Regions from separate parts of the Vibrio gazogenes genome, predicted to be linked through region 2. Evidence: predicted binding sites of a transcription regulator. Region 2 holds the regulator's gene; each other region holds the start of a gene.
The links. The regulator PurR, encoded in region 2, represses purine synthesis genes. The targets are predictions, from matches to a motif close to TNANGNAAACGTTTNCNTNA.
Positions count from the first base shown of each region.

Region 1: the regulator PurR is predicted to act here: its motif matches at 3,407-3,426, upstream of folD (bifunctional methylenetetrahydrofolate dehydrogenase/methenyltetrahydrofolate cyclohydrolase FolD).
Region 3: the regulator PurR is predicted to act here: its motif matches at 2,394-2,413, upstream of purL (phosphoribosylformylglycinamidine synthase).

Region 1 covers NZ_CP092587.1:1,240,023-1,244,597, forward strand. Annotated here, with positions in the region: gene minD (septum site-determining protein MinD) at 1-130, opposite strand, end outside; gene minC (septum site-determining protein MinC) at 173-835, opposite strand; gene MKS89_RS05690 (YcgL domain-containing protein) at 1,037-1,321, shown strand; gene MKS89_RS05695 (lytic murein transglycosylase) at 1,352-2,344, shown strand; gene folD (bifunctional methylenetetrahydrofolate dehydrogenase/methenyltetrahydrofolate cyclohydrolase FolD) at 2,466-3,326, opposite strand; tRNA gene MKS89_RS05705 (tRNA-Arg) at 3,540-3,616, shown strand; gene MKS89_RS05710 (GNAT family N-acetyltransferase) at 3,806-4,276, shown strand; gene MKS89_RS05715 (VOC family protein) at 4,357-4,575, shown strand, end outside.
Region 2 covers NZ_CP092587.1:2,119,338-2,123,912, reverse strand. Annotated here, with positions in the region: gene MKS89_RS09380 (TfoX/Sxy family DNA transformation protein) at 53-643, opposite strand; cyclic di-GMP riboswitch class I at 773-858, opposite strand; gene purR (HTH-type transcriptional repressor PurR) at 1,001-2,011, opposite strand; gene elyC (envelope biogenesis factor ElyC) at 2,584-3,414, opposite strand; gene cmoM (tRNA uridine 5-oxyacetic acid(34) methyltransferase CmoM) at 3,502-4,281, shown strand; gene mukF (chromosome partition protein MukF) at 4,296-4,575, shown strand, end outside.
Region 3 covers NZ_CP092587.1:910,757-915,331, reverse strand. Annotated here, with positions in the region: gene purL (phosphoribosylformylglycinamidine synthase) at 1-2,253, opposite strand, end outside; gene mltF (membrane-bound lytic murein transglycosylase MltF) at 2,550-4,118, shown strand; gene MKS89_RS20890 (hypothetical protein) at 4,308-4,442, shown strand.

The sequences.
Region 1 (4,575 bases), 880 kb from region 2:
GTAAGCCGATGTCGAAATCGATGACTGCGGTTTTCATACCTTTGATTGCCAAACCTGAGGCAATTGCTGCACTCGATGTCGTTTTCCCAACACCGCCTTTACCTGATGTAACAACAATAATGCGTGCCATTTGTTTCCCTTAAATTTAACTTAAGTTTCCTTTGAGTAGGATTTAAATAGTGATTGGCTCAATGTGAAGCGTGCCGTCATGATAACTGAGCATCGCTTTTTTCTGCCAGTGCTCACTTGAAATTTGATCACTGAGCCAATAATTACCCGCGATAGAAATTAATTCAGCCTGTAAATCGTGACAGAATATTTTTGCTTGCTGTTGTCCGCTGGCACCAGCAATCGCTCTGCCGCGTAAGCTACCGTAAATATGAATTGAACCATCGGCAATCACTTCAGCACCGGCACTCACGTGATTGAGAATGACTAAGTCAGAATTTTTCGCATAGACCTGCTGGCCTGAACGAATCGGTGTGGTGATGGTCTTTGTCGGTGTGATTGCCGCGGGTGCCTGACTTGGGGACTTACTGGCAGTGAGCACAGCCAAACCCGCTTCGGATGCAAGATTTTGCGTGCGTTTATCCCGGGCACCGGTGACACCGACAGGTACCATGCCCGTCTCATGAATCCCGAGTTTCAACTGGTGAAAATCAAGTTCATCTTCAACTTGGGCAATGTTGAGCACAATGGGGGCAGCGGTGAAAAATGCCGGCGCCTGAGTGACTTTTTGTTTCAAGAACTCGACGGACTTTGAAATTTCACTGTCTGCAATATGTAACACGGAGAGTGTAAAACTACTACCTTTAAGATCAGGTGTGATTGACATAGGTAATTTGGGCCTCAACTCATAAAACACTGTAGAAAGGGCATTGCCTGAAAGTAGGGCTGTCATGTTATAGTCACAGCTCAAACTCAGCAAGATATCTTACTTTTAATTGACGCTTTTAACCTCAAAATCAGGTTAACTTTATGTGTTGGGATCGTAAGTCTTGACATGCTGGTCGGGAAATATACAAAAGGCACGCTAATGCTTTGTTCTATTTATAAAAGTCCTAAAAAAGAAGGCACCTATTTATATGTTGAGAAAAAAGACGACTTCTCACAAGTTCCGGAAGCATTGCTAAAGATGTTCGGACGACCGGTCTTAGTGATGACGATGAGTCTGGCAGGCAAGACGCTGGCAAACGTTGATATTGAAAAAGTACAAGCCGCGCTTAAAGATAACGGGTTTTTCTTACAATTACCGCCACCACCGGAAAATTTATTAGAAAGCTATAAAGCAAGGAAAGCCGCTCGACAGGAACAGCAGTAGCGAATACTTATCAGGATGAGAGGAGATAAAATGAAAAAATTATGGTCAGTTGGATTGGGATTGATTCTGAGTTGTCCCCTCTATGCCAATGCAGAGCGCGTCGATAATACCAAGCGTTTCGAACAGTATGTCGATGGCCTCAAACAACAAGCGCAGCAGGAAGGGATTAGCCAAGCAACGATTCAAGCGGCTTTTGCAAACGTCACCTATCGTCCCCGAGCGATTGTTGCAGATAAGAATCAACCGGAGAAAAAGCTCACCTTAGACGAATATATTCCTCGCGCGGTGCCGGATTGGAAAGTCGCGAAGGCGAAAAAACTCTATCAGGAACACTATGATGAGCTGGTAAAAATCGGCAAACAGTATGGTGTGCAACCTCGTTATATCGTTGCGTTGTGGGGTGTAGAGAGTAACTTTGGTTCACTCACCGGTGGATACAACGTTGTCGATGCCTTGGCAACATTGGCCTATGATGGGCGTCGTGAACAATTTTTCCGGAATGAAATGATGGCCGCGCTGAACATCCTGGAACAGCACCATATCACCCCGCAAGCGATGAAAGGCTCATGGGCCGGTGCGATGGGGCAGTGTCAGTTTATGCCGAGCTCCTTCCTTGCCTTTGCTGCCGATGGTAACGGTGATGGGAAAAAAGATATCTGGGGGACGAAAGCGGATGTATTTGCATCAACTGCGAATTATCTGAGTCAGTCCGGCTGGAATGAACACATGATTTGGGGCCGTCAGGTTCATTTACCGCGTGGATTCGATATGAATCTGAGTGGTCGGGGGAAAGGTCAGGGTAAAATGCTTCATCAGTGGAGTGAGCTGGGTGTGACTCGTTATGATGGCAGCCCGTTGCCGAAGCTGAAACAGGATATTGAAGCCTGGCTGATTGCGCCTGATGATGAACAGGGCCGTGTCTATCTGGTGTATAACAATTATAACGTGTTGATGAAGTGGAACCGCTCGTATTATTTTGCGCTTGCGGTCAGCCACCTTGCAGATCGCATTATTATGAACTAACCGGATGATGAGTAACGCAACGGTTACCAGTAAAAAGGCTCCTTTACGGAGCCTTTTACATCTGTAATACGCGCTGTAAATCATCAATCACCTTCATGGTGATAGCGGCGCGTTTCATGCCTTAAGCATCAGTATGGAACTGTTCACAAGCGAGCATGGTATTTTCAATCAGAGTCGCGACGGTCATCGGCCCGACACCACCGGGAACTGGCGTGATATAGCTGGCTCTTTCTTTGGCAACTTGATATTCGACATCCCCCACCAGCTTGCCGTCATCCATGCGGTTGATACCCACATCAATCACCACTGCGCCTTTTTTGATCCACTCACCGGGAATAAAATGCGGTTTACCGACAGCGACAACCAGAATCTCTGCCTGACGCACGAATTGTTCCAGATCTTTGGTAAAGCGGTGACATGTCGTGGTTGTACACCCAGCCAAGAGTAATTCGAGGGTCATCGGGCGACCGACAATATTGGATGCACCGACGACAACTGCATGTTTGCCGCGTGGGTCAATGTTGTAGCGTTCAAGCAGGGTCATGATCCCTTTGGGCGTACATGAACGGAGTGTCGGAATCCGTTGTGCCAGACGGCCGACATTATAAGGGTGGAAACCATCAACATCTTTATCCGGCAGAATTCTTTCCAGAACCTGCGTTGCATCAAGACCGGCAGGAAGGGGAAGCTGCACCAAAATGCCATCAATACTTGGATCGTCATTGAGCTGGTCAACTAACTCAAGTAGTGTTTGTTGGGTGGTATTGGCTGGTAAATCGAACGATTTTGAAATAAAGCCGACTTCTTCACAAGCCCGACGTTTACTCCCGACATAGACATGGGAAGCAGGATCTTCCCCGACAAGAACCACGGCAAGCCCCGGTGCCCGAAGTCCGGCATCGGTTCTCGCTTTCACCCGTGCAGAAACTTCAGCACGAACGGTTTTGGAAATTAGGGTTCCATCAATATTTTGAGCAGTCATGGCTTACCTTCATGAGTCGCGAAACAAAAGAATAGCAAAAATTTTTGCGCGCATTGTCGCAGATATTTCGCAGAACATCTATAAGCAAACGTTTGCTTCCGGTATGTTTTCTGCGCCTTTTTACAAGCTGGTAATTTTTTAGGCATTTAAAACATTCAATTAGAGAAACTCATTGATTTACGCCGATGAACTCGTATAATTCCCCTCCGTAACGCGCCCTTAGCTCAGTAGGATAGAGCACGTGCCTTCTAAGCATGTGGTCGCAGGTTCGAATCCTGCAGGGCGCGCCAGTTATTTGAGAAGGCCCCGATGATACTTGTATCGTCGGGGCCTTTTTCTTTGGTTGATTTTCTTTGGTCGAATAGTTGAAAACAAGTTTGTACACAGGGTAATGTAGTTCGAAGTGCATTCAGTGTTCAAAACCCAGTGATGCAGATATTGTCAGCAAGTATTTACTGAACACAATGAGATCAAAGGAAATGATGACAATTCGAACCGCAGAAATAACAGATTTAGATGCGTTGTTGGTTTTAAGTGAGCAAATTGGGAAGCTACACTTTGAAAATGCGCCGTTTACATTTAAACAACCTTCAGCCGCGGATAAACCATTTTGGCTGAGTCTGTTAAATGATGAATCAACGCTTTTTTTGCTGGCGGAGTCAGGCAGCCTGGTTGTCGGCTTTCTGACCGCAACCATCATGGTCAATGATACCGTGCCATTTATCGTGAGTTGCCCAATCTGTCGGATTGGAACCCTCGTCGTTGATGAGGCACATCGTGCTTGCGGGATCGGCACACAATTGATGGACGCTTGTGCACAGTGGGCAAAATCACAAGGTGCCGCGCAAATCAGGCTGGAGGTCATGGCTTTTAATCAATCTGCGCAAAAGTTTTATCAGCAACTCGGCTTTCAAGATCAATCGCATACCATGTGTCGTCATCTCGACTGACCAACGCGAGAGATCCCTCGGCTGCCGAATGTTACTCCCTAAGCGTGTTCGATGAACACAAGGAAGACAGGAGATATATTGTGATTAGTCATATTGATCATATCGTTTTGACGGTTTCGGATATTGAACGGTCGGTTGCGTTCTATAAACGTGTGTTACACATGGAAGAAGTCACTTTTGCCAATGGGCGTAAGGCCGTTAAATTTGGCTGTCAAAAGATCAACTTTCAAATCTTAGGCCAAGAAACGAGAAATGCGGCGCAGGTCGGTTCCGGTGATTTGTGTTTAATCTCTGACTGG
Region 2 (4,575 bases):
GAGTTGTATACTTCGGGAAATGTATACGATAGTAAAAAGCTTATTCAACAAATTAAATTTGCCGAGCTAGCTCGTCGCGTCTTGCCTGAGAAATCACAGACCAATGTTTTCCTTCAATCGCACCTTCTAATGCCCATAGGAGCTCTAGTGGTGGTTGTGTAGCGGGATGAGAGCTCAAAATCGCTTTATATGCGCTGAGAGAACCTTTTTGATGAAGCTCTTCAACTGAATTAATCCCTGCTTTACGTAGCATGCGTTCAGTTGCTAAGCGAAGGTTAGGCAGATCTTTCAAGCGTTTCGGTTTTGTCTCTACATGGGTCGTTTTTTCATTTTTTGCATTCAAATAGGCTTGTTTTGCAATATTGAAAATCGTGTCCGCATCATTCCAATAGTCTGCGGGCAGTGCAAAATATTTAGTCACAACAGGAAACCCACGTTTTGTATACACATAAGGTTCAAAACCTTTTGCTTTAAATGTTTCCAGTGAGTGACTGTCCGCCCGTATATGTAGTTTGTTTTGAACGACAAGTGCAAACATGATGTCGTTGACGAAAATACCAAACCCGCCGAACATTGAGCGTGATTTGACACGGCCTAGTTGTTCAAAAAGCCGCATTGAATCTCTAAGAATTGGTTTATCCATGCTTTTACGTCTCGGTGTATTTTTAAATGAATACGCCACCAAAGTCAGGTCCGAGAATGTAGCAAAAGAATGCAGAAGATATGTTAACAGAACGTCAAATGATTGACGAACATGAAATGCATTTTTGCCATCGGTAACCCCGCTACCTATCATTTTCATGGTTTAGGCCGGAGGCTTTGCGTCCCATCTTTTCAGATGGTTTGCCCTGTGCGTGACACTTTTCCAGTACGGAATTATGAAGTAAGTATGCTAATAACCACTCCACAATGTGTGATTCTAGTCCAATTAATAAAGGTTATCAATAGAAAGAAAGTGGTTGGAGGAATGACCACCCTCCAACGAAATGTAAAATTAATGTTATTTTTTATTTAAATCTTTTACGGTATTGCGTTCCACAATTTCAGGATGCATTTCAAACGTGCGGCGCTCATGCTCTTTACTTTTGATCCGTTCCAATAAGATTTCAAAAGCGTTTTTCCCGACCCGACGTTTCGGTTGGTGAATCGTTGTCAGTGGCGGAGAAAAATATTCAGAGATCTCAATATTGTCGTAACCGATCACCGAGATATCCTCAGGAATCTTGATGCCTCTTTGTTGTAAGCGACTTATGAGTCCTAAAGCCATCGTGTCATTGAAGCAAAAAACAGCAGTGGGCTGTTCATCCATCGCAATAATTTTATCAGCAGCCAAAACTGCTGTATCACATTCGAAGTTACCTTCTAGTATCCAGTTTTCATTCGGGGTCAAACCAGCTTCTGCCATGGCTCTGTAAAACCCTTGAATCCGTTCCTGACAAGCCGCTTTTGATAAATGTCCACTCAGACAAGCAATATCGCGGTGACCTTTATCAATCAGATACTTAGTTGCAAGGTAGCCGCCTTCTTCTGAGTTATCGATGATTTTGTCGGCTTGTGAGCTTTCAGGCCCCCAGTCCATAATGACTTTGGGAATATCACTATAGGTTTCGAGCATTTCCAGAAGCTCGGCAGTCAGGTCAGAACACATGACTAACATGCCATCGACCCGTTTTTCAGCCAGCATCCGGATGTAGTCGCGTTGCTTTTCGTATAAGCCACCGGTATTACATAAGATGAGCGTGTAGCCTTGTCGGTAACAATAACTTTCAACACCATCGATGACTTCAGAGAAGAAGGGGTTGGTCGACTGAGTTACTAACATGCCGATTGTACGCGTTGAGTTACACTTCAAACTCCGAGCCACAGCACTTGGTGCATAGTTCAGAGTTTTCACGGCTTCCATGACTTTTTCTTGAGTCGTTTCTGCCACAAATCGAGTTTTGTTAATTACATGTGAAACAGTTGTTGTTGAAACTCCCGCCAAGCGGGCAACGTCTTTTATCGTAGCCATAGGTATTGTCCTGTCGCTTATGCTGAAGATCCAGCAATCCGGAGCAAATCACAATTGAATGTTTAGTTATGAAGATTTTATCTATTTGTATAATCGGATAACCCGCACAGAAATGACATTCCGAGGTTATTCTGCGATAAGGACAAAAACCGCTAAATTTAGCGGTTTTTGTCTAGGGGCTGTTGACCTTTCGTGATGGTTTTTGCAGCAATTTGTCGTGCATTTAGTCAAGGCAGGTCATGTGAAGTGTAGCGATCTACATGAACCATGACCTAACGCTGGATAAATGAGCGACAAATGCTGCCCAAAGGGTTCATCTGAACGTGTCTTGCTCTTTGTTACGGGTCATTTGCTTAGGATAGCTAAGCGGCATGCCCCGCGCCGCGATCAATACCCGTTCAGATTGAACAAAATTCAACCACGAAAGGTCAACAGCCCCTAGTATAGAATATGCTTTAACCGCGAATTTTAGACTGCCGATTCAGTAATAGCAATCAAAATGAAGCACTCGTTCCACTCAACGGCTGAATCCAGACCGTAAGTCTTGATTCACATGCAGAGATAACATCATGCTACCGCTCTTGTTTTAACGGTTTTTCGACGGTCGCTTCCTGATTAGCAACCCAGTTTTTCAAATAGCGCCAAAACCTTCCCAACGTTTCATACCAATATTTTTCTGTCTGCTCGAGATAAATCGCCTTAGGGGCATATTTTATCCACGGTTGCGCTATATTTTTATAGGACAGGTAGTTGGTCGGTGCCGGGATCGGAGTTAGTCCGGCTGATTGAAATTCATGCAACGCACGATCCATATGACTGGCAGAGGTGACGAGCACTAATTTTCGCGATCCGACAAAACTCGCGGCTAACTGGGCTTCTTCCCAAGTATCTCTGGCACTTTCCAGTAACACAATATCTGATTTTGCCACACCGAGTGATAAGGCTACTCTTGCCAGCATTCGGGCATGACTGAATCGAGTACCACCTGCATATCCGGAAAGAATTAGGCGAGACCCCGGATACATCCGCATGATTCGGATCCCTTCAGTAAGCCGCATCAGCGCTGAGCGACTGAGCTGAGATGTCGGTGGGAGTTGGTCATCGACGATATGACCACTGCCGAGAACCATAATGTAGTCAATGCTACCCTCAACGGGTAAAAAAGCTGAATACTTACGTTCCAATGGTGCGAGAAGGCGATCTGAAACGGGTTGAAATGATGCTAGAAACAGCAACGAGTAAGAGAACAGAACAATCAGGCAACCGGTTTTCCTTTTTGTTGAAAACATAATCATCATGAGGCCAATAAAACCGATGATGAGCAAGGCGGGAAGGGGCATCATTAATGCAGCTATGATTTTTTTAAGCTCAAACATATAAGAAATAGTCCGAAAAAACAGCAATTGAGATTAAAAACGAATAATCCTCTTTATTCCTGCCATTCCTATGACAGAATAGCAGCACGATTCGTTATCATAACTCAAGCTACTGTGACTGAAGATCGCAATTTCGACGATATTGCCCACAAATTTGCAAAAAATATATATGGCTCTGACAAAGGTATGATCCGACAGACCATCGTATGGGAAGATATTCAAACTATTTTAACATCATTTCCTCCGGAACAGCTGCCACTTTCGGTGCTGGATGCCGGTGGCGGGTTGGCACAGCTATCGCAACGGCTCGCGATGCAGGGACATCAGGTGACATTATGTGATCTTTCTTCTGAAATGTTGCAGTTGGCGCAAACCGATATTGAAAAAAATGGTCTGCTTGCGCAGTATCGCTTTGTCCATGCGGCAGTACAGGATATGCAACAATATCTCACTGATCCGGTTGACTTCTTGATGTTTCACGCCGTGATGGAGTGGCTAGCCGATCCGAAGGATGCGTTGGAAAAATTACTGGCTCAGGTTCGGAGCGGTGGCGTTGCGTCTATCATGTTTTACAATCATCACGGATTAGTTCTGAAAAATGTCATATGCGGGAATATCCCCCATGTATTAGAGGGTATGCCATATCGCAAACGATTTAAGTTGCAGCCGCAGCAAGGCCTGAATCCAGAGGTCGTCTATCAATGGATAGAAGCTTGTGGATTCAGTATTGAAGGCAAAAGTGGTATTCGCTCGTTCAGTGATTACATTGGTAATCGCCAGAATATGGGAGAATACACGGAAGAAGATTTACTGGCGCTTGAAAGGCAATTATGTCGGCAAGAGCCTTATTTATCTCTGGGTCGTTATATTCATGTATGGGCCAGAAAAAAGTAAAAATGATGGAAACAATGATAGACGAATTGGCGCAACAAGCCGAAGTACAACCAATCGATGAATTGGTTGGATGGGTCAGGCAGCATGACTTGTCTCTCAACCTGGATACCGAGCGGCTCGCATTTTTGATTGCGATAGCCGTATTGAGTCGGGATCGCTTTGATGACGAACTCGGTGAAGGGGAATTACATGATGCATTTGCGATCGTCACTCGGTTATTTGATGAGACCGGTGAAGCATCCGCTTTTCGGGCCAATAATGCGATCAATGAATTGGTTCACCAGCGGCTTATCC
Region 3 (4,575 bases), 1.2 Mb from region 2:
GGCATCTTCGCCCGGGTGACCAGCCGGAGACATCCAGTTGGCCGATAATTTAATGTGTTTCAGATCGCCAATCGCGGTTGCCGCAATATTGGTCAACGACTCAGCAACCGCCAGACGGGCTGACGCAGCAAAATCGAGCAATGCGACAGGCGTACGCTCACCCATCGACATCGCTTCACCACAATAGGTATCAAAACTTGCCGTGGTGACGGCACAGTTGGCAACCGGAATTTGCCACGGGCCGACCATCTGATCGCGTGCCACCATCCCGGTAACAGAACGGTCACCAATGGTAATCAGGAACGTTTTTTCAGCCACTGCGGGTAAGCGCAGGACACGCTCAACCGCTTCATTTAACTCAATACCACTGCGATCCAAAGCTGAACCCTGAACTTTCTGTGTTGTGGCTTCACGATGCATTTTCGGTGGTTTACCCAACAGAATATCCATCGGCATATCAATCGGCGTGTTGTTAAAGTGTGAGTCTTCCAGTGTCAAATGGCGTTCTTCCATCGCGGTCCCGACAACCGCATAAGGGGCACGCTCACGACGACAGATTGCATCAAAGGTTGCCATATGTTCAGGCGCAACCGCTAAAACATAACGCTCCTGTGATTCATTACACCAGATTTCCAGCGGGCTCATCCCCGGCTCGTCATTCGGCACATCACGCAACTGGAATTTACCACCGCGCTCTCCGTCATTGACCAACTCCGGCAACGCATTCGAAATACCACCGGCACCGACATCATGAATAAATGCAATCGGGTTGTTTTCTCCCAACTGCCAGCAACGGTCAATTACTTCCTGACAACGTCGTTCCATTTCAGGGTTTTCACGTTGAACAGAAGCAAAATCCAGATCTTCAGCCGACTGACCGGAAGCCATGGAAGATGCAGCACCACCGCCCAAACCAATGTTCATCGCGGGGCCACCCAACACAATCAGACTCGCGCCGACCGGAATCTCTTTTTTCTGAATATGTGCGTCGCGAATGTTCCCCATCCCACCGGCAATCATGATCGGCTTATGATAACCGCGGATTTCTTCTCCGGCGTGAGAGGTTACTTTCTCTTCGTAGGTACGGAAATATCCCAACAGGTTCGGACGACCGAATTCATTGTTAAATGCCGCACCGCCCAAAGGCCCTTCAATCATGATATCCAGCGCATTGACGATACGACCCGGTTTACCGAAATCGGTCTCCCACGGTTGTACGAAATGAGGAATACGCAGGTTAGAAACCGAAAAGCCAACCAGACCCGCTTTCGGTTTGCCACCAATACCGGTTGCACCCTCATCACGAATTTCACCGCCACTGCCTGTTGAAGCGCCGGGCCATGGCGAAATCGCTGTCGGGTGGTTATGCGTTTCCACCTTCATCAGGATATGGGTATCTTCGGTGTGGTAGTTGTACTGACGCGTCTGAGGATCCGGGAAGAAACGTCCCACCTTCGAACCGGTCATCACTGCGGCATTATCTTTGTATGCGGATAACACATGATCCGGGGTCGTTTCATAGGTATTCTTAATCATCTTGAACAGGGATTTTTCCTGTTGAACCCCGTCTATTGTCCAGTCCGCATTAAAAATCTTGTGACGACAATGTTCTGAGTTTGCTTGTGCAAACATCATCAGCTCAATGTCATTCGGATTCCGGCCCAGTTTGGTAAAGTTCTCAACCAGATAGTCGATTTCATCTTCAGCCAGCGCCAGACCAAGCGTCAGATTGGCTTGTTCCAATGCTTTGCGTCCACCGCCAATCACATCAACCGCCGTGACTTCTGCCGGTGTGGCACTGTGGAATAGGCTGGCAGCCGATGCCAGATCCGTAAAGATCACTTCCATCATGCGATCATGGAGTAGAGCTTGTAGCGCTGTTTGTTCCGCTTCAGTCAATGGTGTTGAGGACTCAATATAGTAAGCCGTTCCCCGTTCCAAACGTTTGACTTTATCCAAGCCGCAGTTATGTGCAATATCACTCGACTTCGATGACCATGGAGAAATGGTGCCCGGACGCGGTGTAACCAGCAGCAACAACCCTTCTGGCTGATGCTCTTCAATGGTCGGGCCATAAGTCAGCAATTTTTCTAATTTCTCTGTTTCTTGACGATCCAAATCGGCTGTCAAATCAGCAAAGTGCATGAATTCTGCGTAAATACCGGTCACGGGTAAGCGCAGCTCACGACACCGTTCAAGAAGTTTGTTTACTCGGAATTCAGAAAGCGCTGGGGAGCCACGGAAAATTCTCATGTGCTTAGGTCTCTGTTGCTGTTGGTTAAGGTAGTATTGGAATAAATTCAAACAATTAAATTGAAAAAACTTGAATTCATACCAATTTCACCTACATTGTGCGGCGCATTATAAAGGAATTATTTTTGTGATGTAACACCAAACGCAACCGTTTGCGTCATTTTTTTTATGAATTTTGAAATCTCTCGCTTTCATGCCATTCTCAGCGACATAATTTACCATTTTACACATCTAAAAGTTGCGATTCGGTGGGGCTTTGATATAAAAGCATCATGATGAAAAGAGATACGTTGTACATGATCCGAAAATTCCGATGTCAGACCCATAGCCTCCTCGCTTTTATATTCATGGTAACCTTACTCAGCGGCTGTCAGATCGACTCTAAACCGAAAAGCGAACTCGACCAGATCCGTGAGCGCGGGGTGTTACGCGTCGGTACCCTGAACAATCAGCTCTCGTATTTTATCGGGCCGGAAGGACCATCGGGTATGGATTATGAACTGGCACGCGAATTTGCCAAATCCCTCGGGGTCAAACTGGAAATGAAACCGGTTTATCGTGTTGCTGCGCTTTTTCCGGCTCTGGAAAGAGGCGAAGTCGATATCATTGCAGCCGGTCAGATCCAAAATACGCAACGCATCCAAAAATTCCGTCCCGGCCCTGCTTATTATTATGTCAGTCAGCAAATTGTCTACCGTCAGGGTCAATGGCATCCCCGCAACATGAATCAACTGATTCAGAAACAACAAGAACTCTTAAATACACCAGAACAAGACAAGGTACTAAATGTTGTCGATGATTCTCACTTTGAGCAAACACTGGTGCGACTCAAAAAGAAATATCCTCAGTTTCAGTTTCAGATAGAAACGGATTCAGATGTTCATGATCTGTTGAAAGAAGTCTCTCAGGGAGACTTGATGTTCACGATCGCTGACTCGGTTGAAATATCGCTGGCTCAACGGATCTATCCCGACTTAGCCACCGCATTTGAAGTTACCGATGATCAGCCTATCTCTTGGTTTATCCGTCGTTCGGATGACGAAAGCCTTTATGCTCTGATGATTGAATTTTTCGGTAATCAGAAACAAGCCGGTACCATTGCTTCACTGGAAGAAAAATATATCGGCCATATCGGGACGTTTGATTACGTCGATACCAGAGCGTTTATCCGAGCACTGGACAGCAGACTGCCTAAGTGGGCTCCGCTATTCCAAAAATATGCCGATGAGTTCGACTGGCGTCTCATCGCTGCATTGTCTTATCAGGAATCTCACTGGAACCCCAGAGCCAAATCGCCAACCGGTGTTCGGGGCATGATGATGCTCACCTTGACGACAGCCAAATCCGTTGGGATCACGAACCGGCTTAATCCGGAACAGTCGATCCGTGGTGGCGTTAGATATCTTCGTCGTATGGTGAGTCGAGTTCCTGATTCAATACCGGAACATGAGAAAATCTGGTTCGCTTTGGCCTCTTATAATATGGGCTACGGACATATGATGGATGCACGTCACCTGACCAAACAACAAGGCGGAGACCCAAATGCCTGGGGAGACGTCAAAGATCGCCTTCCTCTGTTGAGAAAGCGTCGTTATTTCAACCAGACGCGTTATGGTTATGCCCGGGGCGATGAAGCGCTGGTCTATGTCGAAAATATCCGCCGCTATTATCAAAGTATGATTGGTCATATCAACGCCAAGGCACCAGAGAGTGACGACAGTACCAACATCGATGATCTAACTGTGATTCAGGCAATGATCCCTGATGCGAATGAAGCCATCGAGCAAGATGGTTCGGCTGAAAATATGGATGCCGATGAAGACACTACCACAAACGCGGATACCCGTGAGACGGGAGCACAATAACGCAATTCAACGCTTGATTTTTGTTATGGAAGCCCTTACATATTAGAAATGCCCGACATTTCGTCGGGTTCATCTTCCGGTCATAATACATCTGTAAAAGACAATTGTCTGATTCTTAAAGCTGATTGAAGGCGATTAAGAAGAGATTGTACTGACTATCTATTGGTATTTTTGAAAGGAGGTTAATCCATGCTGAAAAAACGAACACAGTCTAAGCATCTATGGCGGACAACAGCAGCGATTCACCGCAAACGTAAACTAGCCAACAATAAAAAGAAAATTTTTGCCCGCCATCGGGCTTTTACGCATCAGACTGGTGAGTGAATCCACTCACCAGTCTGAATCACTATCCCACGGTGGGAATATCCAGTAACCACAGACGTCTCCTTCTCCAAACCAAAAGAAGGAGACAGCACTCCCCCAAACGCTTGACCATGATTTAAAGCACATCCGCGAC